Regions from separate parts of the Priestia sp. FW507-14D1A genome, predicted to be linked through region 3. Evidence: riboswitches for the same ligand, from Rfam matches in the RefSeq annotation. Region 3 holds a riboswitch; each other region holds the start of a gene.
What was found. A riboswitch is a leader RNA that binds a small molecule or an ion and turns the genes downstream of it on or off. The one in region 3 is predicted to bind S-adenosylmethionine.
Positions count from the first base shown of each region.

Region 1: another riboswitch for S-adenosylmethionine. It lies ahead of AC3WJG_RS18755 (Na+/H+ antiporter NhaC family protein); the one in region 3 lies ahead of mtnK (S-methyl-5-thioribose kinase).
Region 2: another riboswitch for S-adenosylmethionine. It lies ahead of AC3WJG_RS09585 (trans-sulfuration enzyme family protein); the one in region 3 lies ahead of mtnK (S-methyl-5-thioribose kinase).
Region 4: another riboswitch for S-adenosylmethionine. It lies ahead of metK (methionine adenosyltransferase); the one in region 3 lies ahead of mtnK (S-methyl-5-thioribose kinase).

Region 1 is NZ_JBYSWQ010000005.1:225,136-229,833, reverse strand. Features, by position in the region: gene AC3WJG_RS18765 (LacI family DNA-binding transcriptional regulator) at 1-517, opposite strand, end outside; gene AC3WJG_RS18760 (hypothetical protein) at 642-770, shown strand; gene AC3WJG_RS18755 (Na+/H+ antiporter NhaC family protein) at 810-2,120, opposite strand; SAM riboswitch class I at 2,206-2,312, opposite strand; gene AC3WJG_RS18750 (ABC transporter permease) at 2,414-3,181, opposite strand; gene AC3WJG_RS18745 (ABC transporter ATP-binding protein) at 3,174-4,085, opposite strand; gene AC3WJG_RS18740 (YtoQ family protein) at 4,256-4,696, shown strand.
Region 2 is NZ_JBYSWQ010000002.1:223,186-227,883, reverse strand. Features, by position in the region: gene AC3WJG_RS09600 (CotH kinase family protein) at 1-469, shown strand, start outside; gene AC3WJG_RS09595 (spore coat protein) at 601-1,692, shown strand; gene AC3WJG_RS09590 (hypothetical protein) at 1,762-2,424, shown strand; SAM riboswitch class I at 2,592-2,709, shown strand; gene AC3WJG_RS09585 (trans-sulfuration enzyme family protein) at 2,781-3,926, shown strand; gene AC3WJG_RS09580 (trans-sulfuration enzyme family protein) at 3,910-4,698, shown strand, end outside.
Region 3 is NZ_JBYSWQ010000002.1:385,085-389,782, reverse strand. Features, by position in the region: gene AC3WJG_RS10445 (methylated-DNA--[protein]-cysteine S-methyltransferase) at 1-405, shown strand, start outside; gene AC3WJG_RS10440 (hypothetical protein) at 406-570, opposite strand; gene mtnA (S-methyl-5-thioribose-1-phosphate isomerase) at 706-1,764, opposite strand; gene mtnK (S-methyl-5-thioribose kinase) at 1,800-2,972, opposite strand; SAM riboswitch class I at 3,108-3,258, opposite strand; gene AC3WJG_RS10425 (carbon-nitrogen family hydrolase) at 3,350-4,132, opposite strand; gene AC3WJG_RS10420 (pyridoxal phosphate-dependent aminotransferase) at 4,245-4,698, shown strand, end outside.
Region 4 is NZ_JBYSWQ010000001.1:1,529,706-1,534,403, reverse strand. Features, by position in the region: gene AC3WJG_RS08340 (alpha/beta hydrolase family protein) at 1-289, shown strand, start outside; gene AC3WJG_RS08335 (DUF2584 domain-containing protein) at 344-586, shown strand; gene pckA (phosphoenolpyruvate carboxykinase (ATP)) at 621-2,210, opposite strand; SAM riboswitch class I at 2,585-2,702, shown strand; gene metK (methionine adenosyltransferase) at 2,835-4,037, shown strand; gene AC3WJG_RS08320 (glycosyltransferase family 4 protein) at 4,070-4,698, opposite strand, start outside.

The sequences.
Region 1 (4,698 bases), on a different contig from region 3:
CTTTTTCTTTTAAATACATAAGCGCCTGTTTAAAAGCTGCATAATGATCAACGTATACGGAGCGAATAGAACGATTCTGTACGTTTTCGCACACGGCTATCGGTCCGTACTGCTGATAATATTCAATCGTGCTCCAGCTGCTTGCTCTAGAACAAATAATCACTCCATCAACTTGCTTTGTTTTTAGCATATGAAGCGCTTCTTCTTCTTTTTTCACATCATAGTTCGTCTGACAAATAACAAGCTGATACTGCTTTTCTAACGCTTGAGATGCCACTCCTTCTAAAAGCAGACTAAAATACGGATGATTAATAAAAGGCAAGACGACGGCAATCATATTTGTTTTCCCTTTTGATAAGTGAACGGCATTAATGTTTTGTTCATAATTAAGTTCGTGAATAACCTGCTCTACCAGCCGGCGTTTTTCTTCTTTTACATACGGATGATGATTTAGCACCCGGGATACAGTCGAAACAGATACACCAGCTTTTTTTGCGATATCTCGGATATTTGTCATGTTTTCACCTTTTTCTCTTGCGCTGAAACGCGTTTCATACTTTATTCTCATTATAAAGTGAAACAGCAAGAAGCTAAACCCGTTACCATCGTGTTTTTATTCATTTACGTAAGGAGGTCATTTCATGGGTATTTTATTATTCATTTTATTATGCGGGATTGAAATTGGAGGAGCGGCTTATGCACTTAAACAGAACGAGACGCTTTGGAAGGAGTTAGATGATGAAAAGCCGACTGATTTTTTTAAACAGTAAAAAACCCTTAAAAAGAACATTCTTTTTAAGGGTTTGATATTACGCAGCTTCTTTAGATGACTTTGAATTTTTATTTAAACGAGGAAATCCAATTACAATTGCAATGACCCCGCAAACCGCTGTTAACATTGGGTAGAATGTAAATGGAATAATCTCAATCGGTGAAACTTTAGCAAATCCTGCTGCGAGAAGCATTTGTGCGCCGTAAGGGATAAGCCCTTGAACGCTGCATGAAAACAAGTCAAGCAGACTGGCTGATTTACGATTATCAATTGAATATTTATCAGAGATTTCTTTTGCTAACGGACCTGCTGTAATAATTGAAATCGTGTTATTAGCCGTCGCTAAATTAGTTAAACTTACTAGTCCAGCGATGCTGAATTCGCCGCCTTTTTTTGTTTGAATGCGTCGTGTTAATAAATTCAATAAGAACTGAATACCGCCGTTATAGCGAATAAGCTCAACCATTCCGCCGATTAGCAGAGATAAAATAATTAACTCTGACATTCCGCCAATACCTTCTGTCACAGTTTTAGCAAGGGAAGAAAGCGTGTAGCTTCCGTCAGCTAATCCAATCACGCCGGCTAGCACAATTCCTCCGGTTAAAATACTTAATACGTTTGCACCAAATATGGCAGCAACCAGTACGCCGACATAAGGCAAGATTTTAAACCAGCTAAAATCTTTAATTTCTACTGATGACGTATTGCCTAGCGTCATTACAAGCAATAAAATTACCGTAACAATCGCTGCAGGAAGGACAATAAAAAAGTTTACTTTTAATTTATCTGACATATTTGTTTTTTGCGTACGAACTGCTGCAATGGTCGTATCAGAGATTACGGATAAATTATCTCCAAACATTGCACCACCAACAACGGCAGCAATTGCTAATGTAATGGATACATGCGCTTGCTCACTGATTCCTACAGCAATAGGTCCTAGCGCAGCGATTGTTCCCATTGACGTTCCCATCGAAATTGAAATGAATGCGCCAATAACAAAGATTCCGACTACCACTAAGCTTTGCGGAAGCACAGAGAGAGCTAAGTTTACCGTTGAATCAACAGCTCCCATACCTTTAGCAACTTCAGAAAAAGCACCTGCTAAAATAAAAATAAGCACCATAATAATGATATCAGGATGCCCTGCTCCTTTAGCAAAACGCTCCACTTTTACATTAAGTGAATCTTTACGATTCATAGCCAGGGCCACAATGGCTGCAATAATAATGGCTACTAATACAGGAAGCTTATAAAAATCTCCCGTTATAATTCCTGATCCGACAAACAGGACTAAAAAGACGCCCAGCGGTAACAGCGCCCAGCCGTTTCCTTTTTGTTGTTCCATTCTTAACACCTCTTGTTTACGTAATAAAAAAAGACCTCTTCTTATTGATAAGAAGAGGTCTCTTATTTGTATCATAAGATTACCCTTCTCATCTTCCAAACGAAACATCGTCTGCTGGATTTGGCACCGCACTGCGTACAGCCAGTTGCCGAGACATCATAGGGCCAGTCCCTCCGTCTCTCTTGATAAGAAGTTTATAGTTGTTTTAAAAATAGTCTTTCACTACTGTAATCTCTTTTTATTTAATTGTCAAATGCTATTTTAGAAAAATATATAGTGCGAAAATTCTCACATCAATTAGCTACGTCTCGTTTTAAAAACGCTGCCCAAGCTACGCCCATAAAGAAGACAAAATGGGCAACTAAGATGAAAATGGAAAATGGAATCGTCATGCCGTCAAACAGCGGCTTCATTCCGTCCATATACTGCACAAAGTTCGTGTTGGCAAATAATAAAAATTTCCCCCACCATAAACCTAGCTCTGATACCAGTCCTGTTACAGCTTTCGCGCCGATACTTACGACAATAGCTAGACTGGAAGCAAGCGCGCTGTTTCTAAATAAAGACGACAGCATGAATGCGAACGTCATCATCATAAACGTTTCCATATACGCACTGTCATACGTAAGCGTAATGTTTTTAAGCAGCTGTGCATCTCCTTCTAGACTGGTAAAGCCAAAGAACAATGCTCCCCATACAAATGAAAAAAGCAAATAGCTCAGTAAATAATATAAGCTAATTAAAACGAGAGTTAGGTACTTGGATGCTAAAATCGTTGAACGTCTAGCAGGGCGAATTAAAAGAAGTTTAATGGTACCTGCTTCAAACTCTTTTGCAACCATTGACCCTCCAACAGCAAGCGCGAAAAATTGAACGAGAATCAGCATACCTGAACTAAATGACAGGAAGTTCAAAATATTGTCTTCTGTTCCTGCACTGTTTGCTACTTTCTTCATTAAAAGAGCCATACAAAGAGTTAAAATGCCGATTGTAATAAACGTGATTTTTGTACTTCTTTTGTGAAACCATTTCATGTGTTCATTTTGAATTAGCTTAAGCATGGTGCTCTCCTTCCGTAACGGACATAAACGAATCTTCAAGCGTCTCATACACAGGGGTAATTTGGTAGACTAAAATATCGCTGTCCACTAATTTTTTATTCACAGCTGGAATTTGCTCTTTTACAATCGCCACGTCGATACTATGTGATCTCACCGTTACTTCAAATTGTTGTGATAAAAGATCCGCTGCTTTTTGCGCATCAGACACTTCAAATTCTACGTACATTCCTTGATCTTGACGATTTGGAGATAGATCTTGAACGGCTTTTAACTCACCGTCTTGAATGATGCCAACGCGATCACATAATGCTTCTACTTCTTTTAATAAGTGGCTCGCGATTAAGATTGAAATTCCTTCTTCCCTGCAAAGTGTTTGTAAATATGTACGAAACTCTCTCATTCCCGCTGGGTCTAGACCATTGGTTGGCTCGTCTAGTAAAAGCAATGCAGGCTTATGTAAAATAGCTTGAGCTACTCCTAAACGCTGTCTCATCCCAAGAGAATACGTCTTCACTTTTGCATGGATGCTGTTTTCAAGCTTTACTAGCGCAATCACTTCATCCAAGCGTTCTGCTGTGATCCCTTCATGCATATTCGCAAAGTGTTTTAAATTTTGATAGCCCGTCAGATAATCATAAAACTCAGGGTTTTCAATAATCGCTCCAATTGATTTCATAGCTGATGTAAACTGTTCCTTTAAAGGAAACCCATTGACGGTAATTGTCCCTTTTGTTTCTTTAATGAGTCCTACTACGGTACGAATTAGCGTTGTCTTTCCAGAACCGTTCGGACCAAGCAACCCGAAAATCTCACCGCGCTCAACCGATAAGGATACATCATGCAAAATGGTTTTCTTCCCAATTACTTTATTGACATGATCTACTTGTAGCACTGTTTCTGTCATCATGTACATCCTTTCTTTAATTAGCAATACGCCTTCTATTGTTTCTCTTTTTTAACTATTTGTCTACTATAACCTTATTTTTGGAAAAGTAGCCCATTCAAATCATTCGTATTATCCGCTTACATTTGATAAAATAAAACAAATCTTAGTTAGAGGAGGACTTCTACATAATGAACTTAACCGTATACCTTGCCGGGCAAATTCACGATAACTGGCGAGACGAAATTAAAAACCAAGCAGAACAATTAAACCTTCCCCTTACCTTTGTCGGTCCCATGACAGACCATGACCGCTCCGACAACATTGGAGAAGAAATTTTAGGAAAACAGCCTAACGCTGTCTTAAAAGATGAAGCTGCTTCCCAAATTAATAATTTACGCACGCAGGTGCTCCTTAAAAAATCTGATGTGGTTATTGCTTTATTTGGCGAAAAATACAAACAGTGGAACAGCGCAATGGATGCGGCGACAGCCATCGCATTAGATAAACCGCTAATTTTGGTTCGCCCTGAAAAACTGCACCACCCGCTTAAAGAACTGTCAAACAAAGCCCAAGTTGTAGTCGAAACGCCAGAACAGGCTCTTCAAGCATTAGCTTATATTTTTGAATAGCA
Region 2 (4,698 bases), 160 kb from region 3:
GTACCTGAACGTCGACCGCTACTTATCTTGGTTAGTTGGTATTATTTGTATGCAGAATTACGACGGTTTTGTCCATAACTATGCCCTCTATCTAAATCATGAAAGCGGGCGCTTTGAACTGATTCCATGGGATTATGATGCAACTTGGGGAAGAGATGTAAATGGAAAAGTAATGGAAGGAGACTATGTACGTGCACAAGGATTTAATACGCTTACAGCTCGCTTACTGGCGGTGAATAGCATTAAAAAGCGATATATTCAAAAAATGAACAATGTTCTAAATAATCAATTTACAATAGAATACATGAAACCAATCATTTATCAACTGCATGATTATATTGCTCCATATGTATTAAAAGATCCTTACGTAAAAGATAACTTGGAGCAATTCTATAAGGAACCAGACCTTATGCTTTCTTTCGTAAAAGACCGAACAGCGTACATTAAAAGTCATCTTTTTGATTTTTGAATTTTACTAGACTGATAGGCAAAAGTGGAATTTAAGAATAATAGGCAAATGCAGGAAGACAATAGCTGTACATGATACGTATATATACATTATGAATGACCAATAAGGACAATTAATAAGGAGGAAAAATAATGAGTAACTATTACTACGACCAAAATCAAGACCAAACTCAAAATGCAAATCGTAGTCGCGCTCGTAAAGTTCAACAATCTGAAAGCACGGGCTACTCTGCCCACTTTAAACCATTAAAAGGGAGAGTAGTAACTGTCTATCGCGGGGGGCCTGAATCTAAAACGGGATATTTAATCGACGTTCAATCAGATTATTTAACACTTGCTCTTGAAACAAAACAAAATAACAACCAGCAAAATAATCAACCGGCGCAGCTTATTCCACAACAGCAATATACATTTATTTATTACCAGCTCGCTCATGTTAAAAGCATTACAGAGGATACAAAGTCTAATTCCGCGCAAACATTTTCTGGATTTAATAGTGAAGTAGAACTGCACAGAGCCAACACATTTGCAGGCACTTTATTATTGATGAAAGATAAACAAGTGCAAATAAATCAAGGAGGGCCAGAGAAAAAATTGGGTAAGATCCTTGATGTATTAGGCTCATTTGAATCTGCGTATGTCGTATTACTAACAGAAGATGACGGCGTCGTTTATATCAATGTAGAGCACATAAAGAGTGTAAGTGAAGTTGTAAGCAAAAATACGCCTGTTGTTCCGCAAAACCCATTATTAGTTGAAGAAACACCTGAGTATATTAAGGCGAAAAGTTTCAATGAACTGTTTGAAGAGTTTTCGCATAGATGGGTAGCTATTAACGGTGGAGGGCCAGAGGCTGTAGAAGGTGTGTTAGTTCAAAGTCGCAATGGAAACTTTACTCTTGTACAAAATAATCAAGTTTTACGTTTACAACCAAGACACGTAAAAACCATTGCCTTAGGATCAAAAGGATCTTTCAAGCAAAATGAAGAAAATTCTGAGCAAAATGGAGATACAAATGAAGAAGATTCTGTGCAAGAATCAACTACAGTAGATAAAACCGGAGGTCGCACGGATGGCCGTACTGGAGACCGTACCGGAAGACGTACAGGAAGACGTACAGGAGGTCGCACAGACGATCGCTCGGGAGGTCGCCGTACGGGTTCACGCTCTTCAACACCAGGTGAAAAAGTTATTAAAACGAAAAATTATCGTTGGAAAGCATGATGAACTGGAACATAAAAGGTGCTTATAAAGCACCTTTTCTATCATATAGGAAAAAGGAGGAGAATGAGTATGAGTATGAATCATTATATTGATAAAATTGTTGAAGTCGATATATCAGGTAAAACAACGTTTGTAGGAAAACTTGTTGATCTCGGGTTAGATGTAATGGTTTTATATAATGGACATGATTATTTGTATATTCCCCTTTTACACATACATCGCTTGCGAGAGGTTTCAGAAGAAGATTATACACCTTTACGAACCATAGAAGAGAACTTAATAGAAGAAAGTCAGCGGATTTCTTATCGTAATATTTTACAGCAGGCAAAAGGGAAATTTATTGAAATTTATGTAACGGGAGGGAAATCATTGCATGGCTATATCACAAGCGTGCTGAATGATTATCTTGTGTTTTATTCTCCAGTGTATAAAAATGTCTTTGTTTCTCTACATCATTTGAAATGGCTCACTCCTTACAGCAATGAGTTAACCCCTTATTCTTTAAGTGACAAAGAGCTCCCAGTAAGGCCCGCCTCTGCACCTTTTGTCAGAAACTTTGAAGAGCAGCTTAAAAAATATGAAAATCAACTGGTCGTATTAGATTTAGGGGATCAATCAGAAAAAATTGGCGTACTTAAAGAAGTTTCTAATAATATTGTTGAACTAATTACGGCAAATGGAGAAAGTATGTATTGGAAGTTAGCTCACGTAAAATCTGTACACTTGCCTTAGAAAAAGAGACCTCGCTTTCGTCTCTTTTTTTTATGTGCTTATCAAGACAGGTATATTGAATAAACAAATGAGATGATTTAAATTTTTTAGAAAATTATGTTGACAATAAAGAAAATCTTTATTAAAGTTAGTAACAACAAACGTTAACCACCAACAATTATATAGAACTCTTATCAAGAGTGGCGGAGGGACTGGCCCTGCGATGCCCGGCAACCATCAAATGAAACATTCATTTGAACGGTGCTAATTCCTGTGGAACATCAGTATTGTTCTAACAGATGAGAGAAATCGTGTATAAACGAACACTCTTCCATCTGTGAAGAGTGTTTTTTATTTTGAGTTAAGGAGAGAAATAGATGAAAATTGAAACTTTATTAGTTCGTTCAGGAGTAGGTCGTGATCCTTCAACAGGTTCTATTACAACACCCATTTACCAAGCATCAACATTTGCTCATCCTGCTTTAGGGCAAAGTACAGGATTTGACTATGCACGTACGGCAAACCCTACTCGTACAGCATTGGAAGAAGCAATTGCAGCTTTGGAAAAAGGAGAAGTAGGAGTAGCATTCGCTTCAGGAATGGCGGGTGTAATGGCAGTTTTGGCACTATTTAAAAACGGAGATCATTTAATTGTATCAGAGGATTTATACGGAGGAACGTACCGAGTACTAAATGAAATTTTTTCAGAGCAAGGAATTACTGTTTCGTACGTCAACACAGCCCATCTCGAGCAAGTAAAAGATGCGCTTCGTCCCAACACAAAAGCTTTATTTATTGAAACACCTACGAATCCAATGATGCACGTGACTGATTTGCCAGAAGCAATTTCGTTAGCTAAACAGCATGATTTGCTTACTATCGTTGACAATACCTTCATGTCCCCTTATTATCAGCGTCCTTTAGAGCTTGGAGCAGATATTGTGATACATAGTGCAAGCAAATACATTGGGGGTCATAATGATGTAGTTGCTGGTCTTGTAGTGGCTCGATGTAGTAGCTTAGGAGAGAAAATTCGTTTTTATCAAAATGCAGCTGGGGCAATCTTAGGTCCACAGGATAGCTGGCTGTTATTACGCGGTGTTAAAACGCTAGCGCTTCGTATGGAAAAGCATAATGAAAACGCACTGAAAATTGCAAATTGGCTTACTGCTCATGATCTCGTGGAAAAAGTGTATTACCCTGGTCTTGAAACACATCCAGGCTATGAAATCATGAAGAAACAAGCAACTGGATTTGGAGGCATGATTTCTTTTGCTGTCTCACACCCTGACATCGTGTCAGTACTTTTAGAAAATGTCAAAGTTATTACATTTGCAGAAAGCTTAGGAGGCGTGGAAAGTTTAATGACATTCCCAGCTCGTCAAACACATGCTGATATTCCGGAAGAAATTCGAAATCGTGTCGGAGTAACAAACTGTTTACTGCGATTATCAGTTGGAATTGAGCACGCAGATGATTTAATTAAAGATTTGAAGGAGGCATTTGATGCATACCAACAATAATAAACATAGATTTGGTACGAACTTAATTCATGCAAATACAGGAATTGACGGTCATTTTGGAGCGGTTAACGTACCTATTTATCAGGTATCTACATTTAACCAAGAAGATGAGACGAACAACGGCCGCTATGACTATTCTCGTTCAGGAAATCCAACTCGTGAGGCTTTAGAAAACACCATTGCTCAGCTAGAAAATGGATACGCTGGTTTTGCTTTTTCATCAGGTATGGCTGCTATCTCATCGGTGTTATCTATTTTTGAATCGGGGGATGAAATTTTAGTTTCACATGATACGTACGGCGGGACATATCGTGTATTAACACGATTATTTTCAAAGTTTGGTATCAAAACAACTTTTGTTGATACAACGAAGGTTGAGAAAGTTGAAGAAGCTATCACAAAGGATACGAAGGCTATTTATATCGAAAGCCCTTCAAATCCATTTTTACAGGTAACGGATATTAAAGCAGTAGCAAGTTTGGCGAAGGAGCGCAATCTCCTTACAATTGTGGATAACACGTTTTTAACACCTTATCTACAGCAGCCGATTGACCTTGGTGTAAACATTGTGATTCATAGTGCTACAAAATATATCAGCGGTCACAGTGACGTCATTGGCGGTTTAGTTGTAGTAAGCGATGAAAAGCTAGCAGAAGAAGTAAAGTTTGTACAAAATGCTTTTGGTGCTATCTTGGGACCGCAGGATTGTTTTTTACTGCTTCGAGGAATTAAGACATTAAAAGTTCGTTTAGATCAGCAGTTAAAAACAGCG
Region 3 (4,698 bases):
AATGAGCAGCTTAAAAAACTTGTCCATGACGAGGATTATCACCATGTGAAAGAAGCGAAGCGACAGCTGCAGGATTATGCTGAAGGGCGCACGCTAACATTTGATTTGCCTTTGGATATAAAAGGAACAGACTTCCAAAAAGAAGTGTGGTTAACGCTTGAACATATACCTTATGGACAAACGTGGTCTTACAGTGAGGTAGCGGAGTCTGTTAATCGCTCTAAAGCCGTAAGAGCTGTGGGACAAGCGAATCGTCGAAATCCACTGCCTATTATTTTGCCTTGTCATCGTGTGATTGGCAAAAATGGAGCTTTAACAGGTTATGCAGGCTCGCAAACTCATATAAAAGAGAAGCTATTAATGCTTGAAAGAAATGTAGCAAAAGGTGCTCTGGAGTTAAAATAACTATTCACCGTCTAATTTCCAGCCTTCTCCTTGCACAAAAACACCGTCAATTTGCTGAGGAGAAGGGAGGGAATTTAGTTCTTCATCTTTGGATAAATCGAATAGCTGATATTGCTGCTTACGATTCAGCGCTTTGTTTTTATCCGTTTTTTGCTCTGAACTCATATTTACTCTCCCCCTTATTCAAAAGAAATCCCCTATAATATATGTAGAAAAGGAAGAGAGTACTGTTACAATTGTGTTACAAATGCAGGTGGAAATCAGTGCTCAATAAAAAAAGCCGCATAGCAGCGGCTTTTTTTATTGAGCAGATTGCAGCAAAACGTTTTGAATGGATTCAAAAGACGGGGCATGGATAATTCCATGCTCTGTAATAATGGCCGTAATCAGTTCGCTTGGCGTCACATCAAAAGCTGGATTGTACACAGAGATTCCGTCTGGAGCAATTTGCGTATCCCCAATGTGTGTGACTTCTTTAGGTGAACGTTCTTCAATAGGAATGCTGCTGCCGTCTTGAATAGATAAATCAAATGTGGACTGCGGCGCTGCTACGTAAAATGGAATACCGAATGCTTTCGCTAAAAGAGCAAGTCCATATGTTCCAATTTTGTTAGCCGTATCGCCATTTGCTGCAATGCGGTCAGCACCTACAATAATCCCATTAATTCCTTTTGTTTTAATGGTATGAGCGGCCATATTATCCGTAATCAGCGTAACGTCCACTCCCGACTGCTGAAGTTCCCATGCTGTTAAGCGAGAACCTTGAAGAACGGGTCTTGTTTCACAGGCAAATACTTCAAGCGGAATATCGCGCTGCTTAGACAAGTGAAAAGGTGCTAAGGCTGTTCCATAATAAGCTGTAGCAATTGAACCAGCATTACATATTGTCATGATTTTATCTTTCTTTTTAAATAAAGAAAGAGCATAATCTCCAATTCGGTAGCACGTTTCTTCATCTTCTACTTGAATTTGAATAGCTTCATGAACAACTTTTGTTTTAGCTTCATTAACGGACGAAGCGGATTCAGCGCTTTTCGCTACGCGCTCCAATGCCCAAAATAAATTGACGGCAGTAGGGCGTGAACTAGCTAAATACTGTTGATCAAGAGCTAGCTTTTTGTTAAATTCCTTGACTGAATCTGTGTCATAGCTAAGCACAGAAAGAGCAAGACCAAAAGCCGCCGTAATGCCAATTGCAGGGGCTCCGCGTACTTTCAAGGTAGTGATAGCATCCCATACGTCTTTAATGGTTTGCAGCTTAATATATTCAACTTTGCCAGGAAGCTGCTGCTGATCTAATAAAGTAATATATGATTCATTCCATTCCACTGAGCGCGGAAGTGATAGTGTATTTGTCATGCTGATACCGATCCTTTCATTGTGTACATTATTCGTTATCGAAGTAAATGTTCAAATTCATTTGGTGAAACGTCTTGTTGGTGCAGAAGCAAATAGCGTCCAATTTTTAACGCAGTACGTTTAGCGTTAATTTTTCTTTCCTCTGAAGAAATTTCGTCTAAGTCTGCCACGTGAGCTAAGCCAATCGTACGTCGAATGATTTCACATCCTGCATATCCAACAGCATCTTGCCACGTTTGCGTTAAAATTTCATGTAATAAGCGCTCATCTTTAGCGAAAGGTTCAGTGCTTTCAGAATGCCAAAGCGCAGTAAAGGTATCTTTGAATACGTTCCATGTGTTCGTAATGTGTGCAAATAACGGTTCGCGATTTGTTTCTCGAGAAAGAGCATTTAAAAATAAATTCGCAACAAATTGCCCTAAATCGAATCCAAACGGACCGTAGAAAGCAAACTCTGGATCAATCACTTTCGTTTCTTGACTGCTAGCAAAGATGCTGCCTGTATGTAAATCACCGTGGATTAGCGTTTGCGCATTTGTTAAAAATTTATATTTTAATTTTGCTGCTTGTAGCTTTACATCACTATCATTCCACAATTCTTCTACATCAGGACGCAGCGCTTTTTCAAATTCATTTGTATCAATATCAAAAAAAGGATCTGTAAAAACTAAATCTTCCGTAATATTGCATAAGTCGGGGTTGCTGTACTTAACAACTTCTTCTTTTTTATCCTGAGGCTTTAAGGCGAAATCAGACGTTTTGAACGCAATATGTCCTAAAAAAGAACCGATATGCTGTGAGAGCAGAGGATAACTTTCACCTTGAATAAGTCCGGCACGAGAAATCGTTAAATGAGACAGATCTTCCATGACCGTAACAGCAAGCGTTTCATCGTGGTAATAAACAGCGGGAACAAGTTCTGGCGTAAATGCACCGAATTGCTTGAGCGCATTGCTTTCAATTGTGGCACGGTTCAAGGATAGAGGCCAGCTTTCGCCTACAACTTTTGCATAGGGAAGTGCTTGTTTGACGATAATGGATTTATTCGTTTGATCATTTATGATGTGAAAGACGAGATTTAAGTTACCGTCACCAATTTCACGGGCAGTCAGTGCTTCTGTAGCATCAAAAAGACCTAGCTTTTTCACAAGTTTGATTGCTGAAATTTCTGTTAAAGGCTGATACTTCTCTGTTTTTGTTGTTGACATCGGAATCCCTCCATAGTTTATTAAACTGATTCGTTTACTAAGTTAATAGGTTTAAGAATATATGGAGGCTTTTATAATTTTAGAAAATATAAAAGCCTCTTTCGTTGGAAAGAGGCTTGATTGTAGTGTTCAAACCTCTTATCTGCCAGAAAAAATTACTTTCTGTTGGAATTAGCACCGTGCCTTTGTAAAACATGTTTTACGGGTGTGATCCATCTTAGGATGGAATGACGGTCGGTTGCTGGGCTTCACAGGGCCAAATCCCTCAGCCAACTCTTGATAAGAGTACGATTACTTATTCAATTTTGATTTGTTTGAATATTTTATGATATCTGGTGAAAATCGTATCATGCAAAAAAACGGCTGTCAATACATAATTAATAAAATTCTGTACGGCGATCTGTAAAGACAGGAATTTGTTTACGAATTTCTTTTACAAGTTCCAGGTTAACGTCAGCACTTAAAAGTTCTTCGCTATCGCCAGCTTCAGCGATTATTTCTCCCCACGGATCGATGACTAAGGAATGTCCGGCAAATGTGTTATTAGGATCTTGGCCTACACGATTACACGCGATTACATAGCATTGATTTTCGATTGCACGGCTAATGAGCAGGGCTTTCCAGTGGGCAAGTCTTGGAGCCGGCCACTGAGCGACAACAAACAAGACTTCTGCTCCGCTGCTAGTATGAACCCGTATCCATTCTGGAAAACGAATATCGTAACAAATAACTCCTGCGCACAGTGACTGTTCAAGTGTAAAAAGATTTTTTGCTGTTCCTGCTTCTAAATACAGGTGTTCATCCATTAATTTAAATAAGTGCAGTTTACTGTATTGTGATACTTCACGACCTTTTCGGTCAAAAATATACATCGTATTCGTGACACCTTGCTCTGTTTTTTTCGCAATCGAACCTGCCACAATATTTACTTCGTTTGTTTTAGCAAACTGAGAGATTAATTGCTTGGCTTGCTGCCCTTCATCATCTGCAATTTCGTCTAGCCGAGTCAAATCATAAGCTGTATCCCATAGCTCAGGAAGCACAAGGATATCAGGGTTTTCTTTCAGGGCTTCCGTCATTTTTTGTTCGATATATTTTCGGTTTTTAGTTGGGTTTCCAAACGCAATATCAAGCTGTAAACACGTAATTTTTACACTCACTTTATCATCCGTCCTTTTTTTAGTAGTTGAAAAAAATGACTTTACAAGTTGAGTATTACAATATATTATTTGTGACTAGAATTTCAAGAATTTTTTGAGAAGGTGTGCGATGATGAAACAATTTGAGCAATCGGAACTATTAAAAAGTTTACCAAAACAATTTTTTGCATCACTTGTAGGCAAGGTAGGAAAAGTAATGGCCCAAGGGCACGACGTTATTAACTTAGGGCAGGGAAATCCCGATCAGCCTACTCCTTCACATATTGTAGAAACACTGCAAAAAGCAAGTGCTAATCCTATGCATCATAAATATTCTCCATTTCGGGGGCACCAGTTTTTAAAAGAGGCCGTTGCGACTTTTTATAAACGAGAATATGGCGTTGATGTGGATCCTGAAAAAGAAGTAGCTATTTTGTTTGGCGGGAAAGGTGGACTTGTAGAAATCCCGCAGTGCTTATTAAACCCTGGAGATACGGTGCTGGTTCCCGATCCTGGATATCCTGATTACTGGTCTGGAGTAGAGCTTGCAAAGGCAAAGATGGAAGTGATGCCGCTCACGGCTGAAA
Region 4 (4,698 bases), on a different contig from region 3:
AAGAATGATGAAGCGGGTGATTGGAGGAACTCCTTCTAAATATCCTGAAAGATACGAATGGAGGACACCTTTGCACCGTGCTCATCTCGTCGAGCCGCCGGTCTTGCTTATTCATGGTTTAGAAGATAAAAACGTATCGATTGATCATTCCTATCAGCTCGAATCTAAACTAAAGAAGTCCAATAAAAAAGTTACCAGCTGGTATTTCGAAAACTTTCCACATGCTTTTCCACCAAAAGAAAACCGAGAAACGGTGAAGAAGTTAACGAAGTGGATGAAAGCGCAATAAAAGATATGCTACGATAGAGAAAACAAGTAGAATAACAGTGAGGAGTGAGAAAAAATGGGGATGCCGCTAGAATTAAATACAATGATTGTGACAAAAGGCAACGAAAAGCGTGTAACGGATAACATTTTTCAAATTGAGAAAAAAGGATATCGCTTGTATCCGTTAGATATTCCATTAAACATTCACAAAACGAAAACTGGAGAATGTATTGGAACTGCTATTGTGCGTAAGGTAGAAATGGAACAGGAAAAAACCATTGTCACATATGAACTGACAAAATTACATTCGACTAATTAAAAAACCGATCGTCTCTAAGACGATCGGTTTTTTATTAGACCCTAGGTCCGCCTAATGTTGAAATGTCAGATGCTACATCATTAAAACGCTTGAAATTAGCTTTGAATTTAGCAGCAAGCTCAGTTGCTTTTTGATTATAAGCTGTTGCATCGTTCCATGCTTTAGAAGGCTGAAGCACTTCATCAGGAACTCCCGGAACATGAGTTGGAATTGATAAACCAAAAATAGCGTCTGTTACTGTTTCGGTATTAGCTAGTTCTCCTTCAAGGGCTGCTTGAACCATAGCTCGAGTGTAACTTAACTTCATTCGTTCTCCCACGCCGTATTCACCGCCGGTCCATCCAGTATTTACAAGGTAGACATTTACATTATGTTCATCGATTTTCTTTCCTAGCATTTCTGCATAAGTTGTTGGAGCAAGAGGTAAGAAAGGCTCACCAAAGCATGTAGAGAAAGTAGCCTGTGGCGATGTTACGCCGCGCTCTGTTCCAGCTAACTTACTAGTGTATCCGCTCAGAAAATGGTACATCGCTTGTTCTTTTGTAAGCTTGCTGATTGGAGGCAAGACGCCAAAAGCATCGGCAGTTAAAAAGACAATAGCTGTAGGGTGCCCGGCAACGCTTGGTAATACTGTATTATCAATAGAGTCAATTGAATAAGCGGCACGAGTATTCTCTGTTAAACTATTATCATTATAATCTGCTACTTTCGTATTTTGATTTAACACTACATTTTCCAGTACGGCGCCGAAGCGAATTGCATTGAAAATTTGCGGTTCTTTTTCTTCGGAAAGCTGAATGCACTTCGCGTAGCATCCTCCTTCAATATTAAATACACCAGAGCTTGACCAACCGTGCTCGTCATCTCCGATTAAACGACGGTTTGCATCAGCAGAAAGCGTTGTTTTACCCGTTCCAGATAAACCAAAGAATAATGCAACGTCACCTTCTTCTCCTACGTTAGCAGAACAGTGCATGGATAGAATATTGTTTTGAGGAAGCAAGAAGTTCATCACTGAGAAAATAGATTTTTTCATTTCACCAGCGTATTCAGTTCCTCCAATTAGCACAATACGTCGCTCTAACGAAAGAATAATGAAGGTTTCAGAGTTCGTCCCGTCTGTTTCAGGATCAGCTTTGAACGTTGGAGCTGCTACAATTGTAAACGGCTTCACATCATCATTTGTTTTGTGTTCGGCTGAAGGGCGAATGAATAACTGCTGAGCGAATAGGTTGTGCCATGCAAATTCATTAACTACTTGAATTGGTAACTGATACTTTTTATCAGCTCCAGCATATCCATTAAAAACAAAAAGTTCATCCTGCTTCTTTAAGTGAGTTAAGACTTTTTTGTATAGCGCATCGAATCGCTGAGCAGAAATTGGCTGATTGACAGGTCCCCATTCAACCGTTTTTGAAGACACAGCATCGCTTACAATAAATTTATCTAAAGGAGAGCGACCTGTATATTTTCCGGTTTCGACTGACACAGCACCTGTAGAAGTCAGCGTTCCTTCGCGTCGAGCTAGAATTTTTTCAACAAGTTGTGGAACAGATAATTGGTGTTTTGTTGTTTTTAATTGAAGCAAACCATTTAATTCGATAGACATATCAACAGTACTCATGTGCACTACCTTCCTTTTTTAGCTATTATTTATTCATTAATGTTTGAAATTTATAATTAGTATAACACATTTATTTAATTATTCTATACTATTTAACTAAAAATGTTTGTGTATTATAAAAAAATGTACGTTATACCTATTTTAGACACATGTATATGTGCTAGAAGCGAAAAAAGTGAAGCTGTTTTAAGTAAAAGCCTCATTTTGATCTGTCTTATTAACCAAACTTAGTGATAATTCTTAATAAGATGTACTATTTCAGAATTTGAGTATGTTACATTAAAACAGATTCAAACATAAAGAGATGATTTCCATTTGAATGTTGTTGACAGTGAAGCGCTTTTTCATGTATTATATGTCCTTGAACGGATACTCTCTTATCCCGAGCTGGTGGAGGGACAGGCCCTATGAAACCCAGCAACCATCGTCATTTTTTTGTGTAGACGATAAGGTGCTAACCTGATGCAAGGGCACAACCTTGATCGATAAGAGTGAAAGGCTTATGTAGAATTTGATACCTTTCCTCGATACAAGGAAAGGTTTTTTTATATTTTTTAACGTGTAATGAAAATAAGGGAATGAGTACCGTATCACAATGTATCGTATTTATAAGGAGGAAAACTGATGTCAACACAACGTCGTCTGTTCACGTCAGAATCTGTTACAGAGGGACATCCCGATAAAATTTGTGACCAAATTTCTGACTCAATTCTTGATGCTATCCTAGCAAAGGATCCAAATGCTCGTGTTGCTTGTGAAACAAGCGTAACAACTGGTTTAGTTTTAGTAAGTGGTGAAATTACAACTTCTACTTACGTGGATATTCCTAAAACAGTTCGTGAAACAATTAAAGGAATTGGCTATACTCGTGCAAAATACGGATTTGATGCTGAAACTTGTGCAGTATTAACATCTATCGACGAGCAGTCAGCTGATATCGCTGCTGGTGTAGACCAAGCGTTAGAAGCACGTGAAGGTCAAATGTCAGATGAAGAAATCGAAGCAATCGGAGCTGGAGACCAAGGGTTAATGTTTGGTTATGCATGTAACGAAACAAAAGAATTAATGCCTCTTCCAATTTCATTAGCTCATAAACTTGCTCGCCGTCTAACAGAAGTACGTAAAGAAGAAATTCTTCCTTACCTTCGCCCGGATGGTAAAACACAAGTAACAGTTGAATATGATGAAAACAACAAACCTGTTCGCATCGATACAATTGTTATTTCAACTCAGCATCACCCAGAAGTAACGTTAGAGCAAATTCAACGTAACTTAAAAGAATATGTTATTAATCCAGTTGTTCCAAACGAGTTAATTGATGAAAATACAAAGTATTTCATTAACCCAACAGGACGTTTCGTAATCGGCGGTCCTCAAGGAGATGCTGGTTTAACTGGTCGTAAAATTATCGTTGATACTTACGGCGGATATGCTCGTCACGGCGGCGGTGCATTCTCTGGTAAGGACGCAACAAAAGTAGACCGTTCAGCAGCTTATGCAGCTCGTTATGTTGCGAAAAACATTGTAGCAGCTGATCTTGCTGATAAATGTGAAGTACAACTAGCATATGCAATTGGTGTTGCACAACCAGTATCTATTTCAATTGATACATTCGGTACAGGAAAAGTTTCTGAAGAAGTACTAGTAGACGTAGTACGCAAAAACTTTGACCTACGTCCAGCAGGCATCATTAAAATGCTTGATTTACGTCGCCCAATTTATAAGCAAACAGCAGCTTACGGCCACTTTGGTCGTACGGATGTGGAGCTTCCTTGGGAGTTCACAGACAAAGCGGAAGCATTAAAAACTCAAGCTTTAGCTAAATAATAAAAAAATCTCCGTGAAAACGGAGATTTTTTTTATGCCCATTGAATACCTGCAGCAGATTTTTCTACGACACCTTCATATTCTGAAAGCAAATGCTGAAAAATGGCGTCCCATGATTGAGTAAGAGCGTATTGCCTCGCTGCATGGCCAAAGTGAAGCCGCTGATGCAAATCATCGAGTAAATCTGTAATAGCCGAACTGAATTCTTCTAAGGAGTGAGGTTTGCAAAGGTAGCCGTTTCGCCCGTGTTGAACCATCTGTTTAACTCCTCCTGCATTTGCTGCCACTACAGGAGTTCCAGAAGCAAGAGACTCCAGTACAACATTTCCGAAGGTTTCTGTTTCTGAAGGAAAAACAAACAAATCAGATGATGAATAGATATGAGCAAGTTGCTTACCTTCAAGGAAGCCTGTAAATGTCATATGCTCAGATGCTTGCTGCTGCATTTGTTCTTTTAAAGGGCCGTCTCCTACAATAACCCAGTGAATTTGATGCCGGATATGATCCGGTAGAGATCGTGCGATTTTTATTAAAAAATCAGCGTTCTTTTCTTTAGCTAATCTTCCTACATACGTTAAAATGTAGGGCTTTTTAATATTATATTTAATACGAATATCAAAGCGGTCATAGTGGGGATGAAATAATTTATGATTTACTCCTC